DNA from 2 places in the Microbulbifer sp. THAF38 genome. Region 2 is predicted to be linked to the other one. Evidence: riboswitches for the same ligand, from Rfam matches in the RefSeq annotation. Region 2 holds a riboswitch; the other holds the start of a gene.

Region 1 (3,995 bases), 1.3 Mb from region 2:
TTACCCTGCAACTCCCTCAGGAATTGCAATAACTCACTCCTGTCTTTACCGTGTGCCACCAGAATCGAGCCCGCTCTGCGGTACTCCACTTTGCACCCACTCTGTTGCTCCAGTTGCCTGGACCAGTCAGACCATAGCTCGAGGCTTTGCAGTCCCAGTTGGTAGACTCGCTTATCACTGTGCACCAACTCCGATAGTGGCGAGATCATCCCCGCCGCCGTCCAGCAGGCACCCCCTTCCGATGCCGACAAATCGCCGGCCTCAAACAATGTTATATCCAGGTCTCGCCGACTGAGCCGCCAGGCGAGTAGCCGCCCCAGAAGACCGCCACCGGCAATAGCTATACTGGCTTTGGTTTTGCCTGTCACAGATCACCTATCTTCACAAAATCAAATAGATACTGGCGATAGCAAACTCCCTTTACTCCACCACACTCATACAAAGATTGGGGGAGCTACCCTCCCCCAGAATCGCATCAGCCCTTGTGATAAATTTCGCTACCCATATCCTTAAATTTAATCGACATCTCCTCCATTCCCCGCTCTGCTTCCTGTTTGGCCGCGTAATCGCGCACATCCTGAGTAATTTTCATGGAGCAGAATTTTGGTCCACACATAGAACAGAAGTGCGCTACCTTGCCGGATTCTTTAGGCAGGGTTTCATCGTGATAGGCTCGTGCCCGCTCCGGGTCCAAACCGAGGTTAAACTGATCTTCCCAGCGGAATTCAAAGCGGGCTTTTGACAGGGCGTCGTCGCGCTTTTGTGCTCGTGGATGTCCCTTGGCCAAGTCTGCGGCATGAGCCGCAATCTTATAGGCCATCAAGCCCTCTTTAACATCCTCTTTATTGGGTAGACCCAAATGCTCTTTAGGCGTCACATAGCAGAGCATGGCGCAACCGTAAGTGCCGATTAATGCTGCGCCTATACCGGAGGTAATGTGGTCGTAACCGGGGGCAATATCCGTAGTCAGCGGGCCGAGGGTATAAAAAGGCGCGCCGTGGCAGTGCTTTAGCTGCTCATCCATATTCTCTTTGATTTTGTGAATAGCCACATGCCCCGGTCCTTCGATCATGGTCTGCACATCGTGCTTCCATGCAACTTCTGTGAGCTCGCCAAGAGTATGCAGCTCTCCAAATTGTGCCTCATCATTGGCATCGGCGATGGAACCTGGGCGCAGACCATCACCGAGGCTAAAGCTCACATCGTAAGCTTTCATGATTTCACAGATTTCTTCGAAGTGGGTATAGAGGAAATTCTCTTTGTGGTGTGCCAGACACCATTTGGCCATGATAGAACCACCCCGCGAAACAATACCGGTCATACGCTTCGCTGTAAGCGGTACATAGCGCAACAGCACGCCAGCATGGATGGTAAAATAATCCACCCCCTGCTCCGCCTGTTCAATCAAAGTATCGCGATAGACATCCCAGTTCAGGTCTTCGGCGATACCGTTCACTTTTTCCAGCGCTTGATAAATCGGTACTGTACCAATAGGCACCGGAGAATTTCGTAAAATCCATTCACGGGTTTCGTGAATACTGGCGCCGGTGGAGAGATCCATCACGGTATCGGCACCCCACTTGGTGGACCAAACCAGCTTTTCCACCTCCTCTTCAATAGAAGAAGTCACCGCAGAATTACCAATATTTGCATTCACCTTACATAGGAAGTTGCGCCCGATAATCATCGGTTCCACTTCCGGGTGATTGATATTCGCGGGAATAATCGCCCGACCTTCGGCGACTTCCCTGCGAACAAATTCGGGAGTGATTTGCTCGGGAATAAAAATACTATCGCGCGCTTTTTGATATTGGCTTTCACTCATTTCTGAAGCGAGTTTGGCGCGCCCCATATTTTCACGAACAGCAACAAATTCCATCTCCGACGTGATGATACCGCGGCGAGCATAGTGCATTTGCGATACATTACTTCCCGGTTTGGCCCGACGTGGGCTGGGAAGATTCTCAAAGCGGATATGATCCAGACCTTGGTCTGCCATACGTTTCTGGCTGTAGGCGGCTTGGCGGGAATCCAGCAGCTCTGTATCTCCTCTAGCCTCTACCCAGCCCTGACGCAACTTGGGTAGCCCCTGGCGTACATCGACTTTGAAACCAGGTTCAGAATAGGGCCCAGATGTATCGTATACGGTGAGCGGTTCATTGGGCTCCAGAAGGGGATTATCTGCATCTCCACCTACCACGCTATCCCCCAGGCAGATTTGGCGAGCACCAACCTGAATATCCGGCGTTTCCCCAGGTAAATACACCTTTCGTGAATTGGGAAAAGATTGAACCGTAAGGTTCTCAAGAAATGCTTTAGCAGAATCGCGGCTGGCAGCGCGGGTGGATTTTCCGGCTTTGCCGGATTGTTCAATGATCTCGGACATGCGTAACCTTAAAGCTTGAGGATTTAAAGGTCGCAGCGTCCAGGGCACACGCAAAGAGAAAAGCCGCCAAACTGTAAAAAAACAGGCGACTTCAGATCTTGTTCCCTACGCGGGGGTTACCCCGATCAGGTTCAACGGATCTCGCAATAGCGATCTCAGCCCACAGGCACTCCGACAAGTAGAGCGCAGTATAGTGGAAGCTCTCGAATATGAACAGATTGTCGATCTCAACTTTCAACAGACTCTAAATAACCCTCTCCATGGTGCTACGACCAAAAAAATCTCGATGTTCTAGGCGACAAAAATTCAACACGCTTCAACTTATTTGAAACTGACCCAGCGGTCGATATCATTCCCACCGGCACTCATTCCACCTCAACCTAAACTGCACAGGTTCACCGATCCAGTTTTAAAACAATAATGAACTACGACGAAAGTCGGTGTGGGAGAAAATACAATGTGGAATAGATATGGAGTTATAACAGCACTCGTTTTAAGTGTTATGTCGATACCGACAGCTTTAGCTGCCCCTTCTAAATCCGTTGCTGCTGGTGACAGTATTACCATGGCATTCGGAGCAGACTGTACCCGTAACAAGTATTTCTGGGATTTGTTTTGTCTCCTCGGTGGAGACCAACCGGAACACTCCTGGTTTGATGGTGATAAAAACTCCGTTGAGAGTATTTACGATAAGTACAAGATCATTTCACCCAACATGGCTGCGAATAAAAAAGCTGCTGAATCAGGGGCAGAAATGCGTGGAGGAAAGAAGAACTTTGCTGTTCAGGCTGATCGAATTTTATCCCAATCAAATATCGCCGACCACGTCGAAGTTGTTCTTGGAGGAAACGATATTTGTAACCGGGATTGTACCGATCCCAATAACTGTGATGATCCTCTATACACAGAAAGTGAGTGGCGCTCAGCAATTCAAGCAGGCTTAGATAAACTCGTCGATGGTCTTCCCAATGGATCTACCATTCTTTTAGGCTCAGTACCAAGGGTGCAGGATCTGCGAGCAGCCGGCTTAGCCAAGCAGTCAAGCAACTCCCGGGTAAATTGTGAACATGTTTGGTCAACCTTTGGGATTTGCAAAATAGCCACTAATGGCGGCAGTTTAAATGGAGAAGACTTTGCCACTCGCTACAACGCAATTACTGCAGCTCAACGTCGCTACAATGAAATTCTCGTTGAGGAAGCGGAGAGCTATAACGGCACCAACGGTGTTGAAGTGATAGCCGAGTATACTGGGGAAGGTGAGGTAAATGCTGGTACCTTCCAGTTTGGCAAAGATGACATTGGTGGTGGAGACTGCTTCCACCCCAGTATTCAGGGCCAAAACATCGTTGCCGATCTACTTTGGCAGGGCAATCCAGATAAATAACTAGCTGTCCATTCGGTGAACATTGGGCCCTCCTGAAAACTTCCTCAGTGGGCCCATAACTATTTACCTTTCTTTACCTCTCTTAAGCTATCTTCAATCTTTCTCAAAATAGCCCTGCTCTTCAACAACATATTGTATTCGCTGGGGCAACCCCTTTCGCATAAAAGCTACATCGATAATCTGACCGCTGGTAAGAGCATCCCATAGGTTATTTTGACCACTATG
Region 2 (3,995 bases):
TAAGATTAATAGGGGCACCCTAGCCCCAAACATCACTCAAAAGAATATTGAAAGCAGCATGAACAGCTAATGAATAATAAGAGTTAAAAAATGCCTCGTAAGGGTTTTTCTATGACTTGGCAAAGTTCTGGATAGAGATAGGCAATGAGCGCTCGACGAAAAGTCCAATATTTTAGACACTTTCACCGAGCACAAACTATGGATCAATATTTAACGTTAGATACGTCACCCAATATTAAATGCCTAACACCCGATGAAAAAGCCTATCAAAATCCGCTATATCCAGCTTAGGTCGCTCCTCAATTGAGTTGGCTACCCCGCGGTCCAAATTTTCTTGAATCCAGTTATCAAGGCGGGCATCCAGAACGACAAGACTGCCTTCGTCCAGCCCTTTCTTCTTCTCAATCAAACTGGATATCAACTGCAGCAACCATTCCTCTTGTGCATTCACCAGCAGCTCTTTGCACATCTGCATAAAATCGACCGGGGGAATAGCCATAAATCTTTTTATATAAAGTGCATTTAGGATAGAACGCATTACATAAAGCAGTTTTTTGACTTGAATTTCTTTGGAACCCTCATCATTTTTTCGAGCAAATTTGGAGTAACAATTAAACCCCATACTTATATAATGGTGCGCCAAGGCTCTTGGCTGCCAGCATTTTTTGGCAAGGCTGCGAAGCTCATCCAAAACCTCTTGCTGACTGAGATAAACTTTTGGAGAGAACAACCATTCAATCAATGTCGGGTTACTTCCCCGCAACAAACCCAATGCTTTGCTGATATCCCAACCGACCAGATCAAGCTCATCACCTAGCGCTTTATCAAAGGGCACCTCCACAACATCTCTTGGGTTTCCAAGAGTCAGATAGTGGTTAAGATCTCGCTTGTAAATAAAACGCACATCCCAGTCACTATCTGGTGACTCAAAGCCCCATGCACGGCTTCCAGATTCACAGGCATACAAAGTTTCTATGCCCTTCTCAGCCTCAAGTGTTTTTAATCTATCCTGTATCACCAATTCCATAGAATGCTATCTACCAATTTGCCACTTTAGAGAAGTAAAACCTAAACTGCTCACTGGAGGCTCCTTCCCTTTACTTTATAGCCACCAACCAAGTATCCCAGCAATGACCCAATAAGAACTGGAATAGAGATCAAACCCATTAACAACCAGCGATCCTGTTTAAAATGCACATCGAAGTGAATCAATGAAACATAAGCTACTGCGCACATCGCGACAACAATGGCAATCAGCACTCCCCAAGTCACAAGATTCGCCGACAGGACCGCACCACAACTTTTACAAATGCACTGTATCGAGTTGAAACCACTACACCAGCCAATCAAAGCTATGGGCTTCTCATTACAACCAGGGCAATTTTTCATTTTTACACCAACCTCTAAATCTAAGCTAAAACCAGCTATAGCCTCGCACCTTCGGCCTGAAATTATATTTAATATTCTTCTATGCAGAAACGTCCCCTCTACATTAGCCAGAGCTTTGGAAGAGAGGGAGTAACCAGGAGGAAAACTGCTTATCACGCCCCTCCAATCCCTATAACACTGCTACCAATCCCCAAAACGTCCCATAGAAACCCAAGCTCGAAGGTTAAGAGTGCCTTCTTCCCATAATGAGTGAAACATCTGCTATCATCGCGCCCGCAAAAACCTAAGGGGTGGCCAAGGCCTGAGATGCTGCGAGATCAAGAAGATCTTTTGCAGCAAACCCTTGAACCTGATCCGGTTAATACCGGCGTAGGAATAGGTAGGCATGCCAAAGCCCTTCCCTCGTCGCGCTCCGGGTCTCTTTCATTAGTGTTGATCCGAGAGAGAACCATGAAGAAACTGTTCACAATCCACCCGATTGCTTTATCCATCGGCCTTATTGCGGGCTCGCCTAGTGGATTGGCTTTAGCTGCAGAGCCCATGGACAGGGGGCTTGAAGAGGTGGTAGTGACGGCTCAACTGCGCGATACCAACCTGCTGGACCTACCAGGCAGCGTCAGTGTAATGGACGCTAGCAGTATTGAGGCGCGAGGTGCTGGCAACTTGGACCAGCTGTTGAATATGGCACCAAATGTCAACTTCTCTACTGGCGCTTCACGGGGACGCTTTATTCAAATTCGCGGTATTGGTGAGCGCAGCCAGTTTATCGACCCAGTAAATCCTTCCGTAGGTTTGGTCATAGATGGGATCGACTTCACTGGTCTTGGCCTGGCTGCCAGCACCCTGGATATCGAACAGGTAGAGATCCTCCGAGGCCCTCAAGGCACCCTGTATGGTGCTAATGCCCTGGCGGGCCTCGTCAACATGCGCAGCGCGGCACCCACTTCAGAAACTACAGGCAAGGTCTCTGCCGAACTGAGTGAATATGGTGGCCGCAGCCTCTCAGCCATTGGCAGCGGCAGCCTGACCGAGCAGCTTGGCTTCCGTATTGCTGCCAGCGAGCGAAAGTCCGATGGCTATATGGAAAACCAGTACCTGGGCCGCGATGACACCAACAATATTGATGAGTCCGTGCTGCGTGGCAAACTGGCTTACTCACCTATTGATGACTTACATCTCGGCCTGACACTCTTCTACCTTGATGCCGATAACGGCTACGATGCCTTCTCTTTATACAATACCCGCGAAACCCTCTCCGACAAGCCCGGTCGGGACCAGCAGGAAAGCTGGGCAGGCGCTTTAACTGGGCAGTGGTCGGGTAACGAAAAATTCACTCTTGAATCCACCCTAAGCCTCGCCAACTCCGATACCGAATACGGATACGATGAGGACTGGAGTTATATAGATTTTCATCCCTGGGGTTACAGTCAAACCGATAATTACAAGCGGGACAAAGACAATACCAGCCTGGATTTACGCCTGCTTTCCACCGAGACCTCCAAACTCTTTGCAGGACACACTAGCTGGGTACTGGGGGTTTATCATCGCCATGAACAAGAAGACCTCTTACAGGTTTCAGGAGCAACTGAAGGCACAACCACTGAATACAGCTTTTTTAGCAGTGAATTTGATACCAAAAACAGCGCAGTTTATGGGCAACTGAGCACCACACTGAGCGACACCCTCAGCCTGATTAGCGGGCTTCGCCTGGAAAGGCGTAGTGCGGATTATTCTGATTCCTATACCACCAAGGCAGATAGCAGTGAGGACTTGTGGGGTGGAAATATAACTTTAGAATATCATTATTCCGAAGGCACTTTACTGTACGCCACTGTTTCACGTGGCTATAAGGCAGGGGGGGTGAACGGGGCGATCATCGCAGAGTTTGCGGATAATGTAGAAGCTTACCGTGAGATGTTCGAGTTCGATACAGAGCATTTGCTTAACTACGAACTTGGAGCCAAAGGCAATTGGCTAGATAACCGCCTACAGGCCCAGCTAGCGGCCTTCTACCAGGACCGCAACGACGTCCAAGCCAAACAATCACTTTTCAACCCTGAGAGTAAAAAGTTTAGAGAGTATCTGGGCAACGCAGCAGGTGGTAAAACTTTCGGCTTTGAGGCAGAAATAAATTTCCAGGCTACGGAAACTGTACGCCTCTTCGCTTCTGCAGGCTGGCTGAACGCCGAGTTTGAAAACTTTATTAGTAGCACCCACGTAGATACGAAGAAGGACAAAGAAACCGGTATAGTGCTACCGGTAAATCTGGATGGCCGTGATGTAGCTCATGCACCAAGCTATCAATTCTTCACTGGCACCGAGATTGATCTCAGTGCCCACTGGGTACTGCGTCTGGAATTGGAGGGCAAAGATGAGTTTTACTTCTCCAATAGTCACAATGAGAAATCCACTGCCTACGAATTGCTCAACGCCCGCCTCACTTATCGGGCTGACAACTGGGAAGTCTCGCTGTGGGGCAGAAACCTGACCGACGAGGACTACTACACCAGGGGTTTCTATTTCAGCAATGAGTATGGTAACAATCCAGCCAATTTCTATGCTCCTGAACCTTACTATCAGCAGGGTGAGCCTCGTATTGCTGGGGT

What was found. Region 2 has a riboswitch for thiamine pyrophosphate ahead of FIU95_RS11270 (TonB-dependent receptor). Riboswitches for the same ligand answer to the same signal wherever they lie in the genome.
Region 1: another riboswitch for thiamine pyrophosphate. It lies ahead of thiC (phosphomethylpyrimidine synthase ThiC); the one in region 2 lies ahead of FIU95_RS11270 (TonB-dependent receptor).

The regions. Positions count from the first base shown of each region.
Region 1 covers NZ_CP045369.1:1,382,995-1,386,989, reverse strand. The annotation lists gene thiO (glycine oxidase ThiO) at 1-368, opposite strand, end outside; gene thiC (phosphomethylpyrimidine synthase ThiC) at 476-2,386, opposite strand; TPP riboswitch at 2,472-2,570, opposite strand; gene FIU95_RS05855 (SGNH/GDSL hydrolase family protein) at 2,844-3,770, shown strand; gene FIU95_RS05850 (thioredoxin domain-containing protein) at 3,864-3,995, opposite strand, start outside.
Region 2 covers NZ_CP045369.1:2,657,312-2,661,306, forward strand. The annotation lists gene FIU95_RS11260 (nucleotidyltransferase domain-containing protein) at 236-1,027, opposite strand; gene FIU95_RS11265 (hypothetical protein) at 1,078-1,545, opposite strand; TPP riboswitch at 1,666-1,782, shown strand; gene FIU95_RS11270 (TonB-dependent receptor) at 1,840-3,995, shown strand, end outside.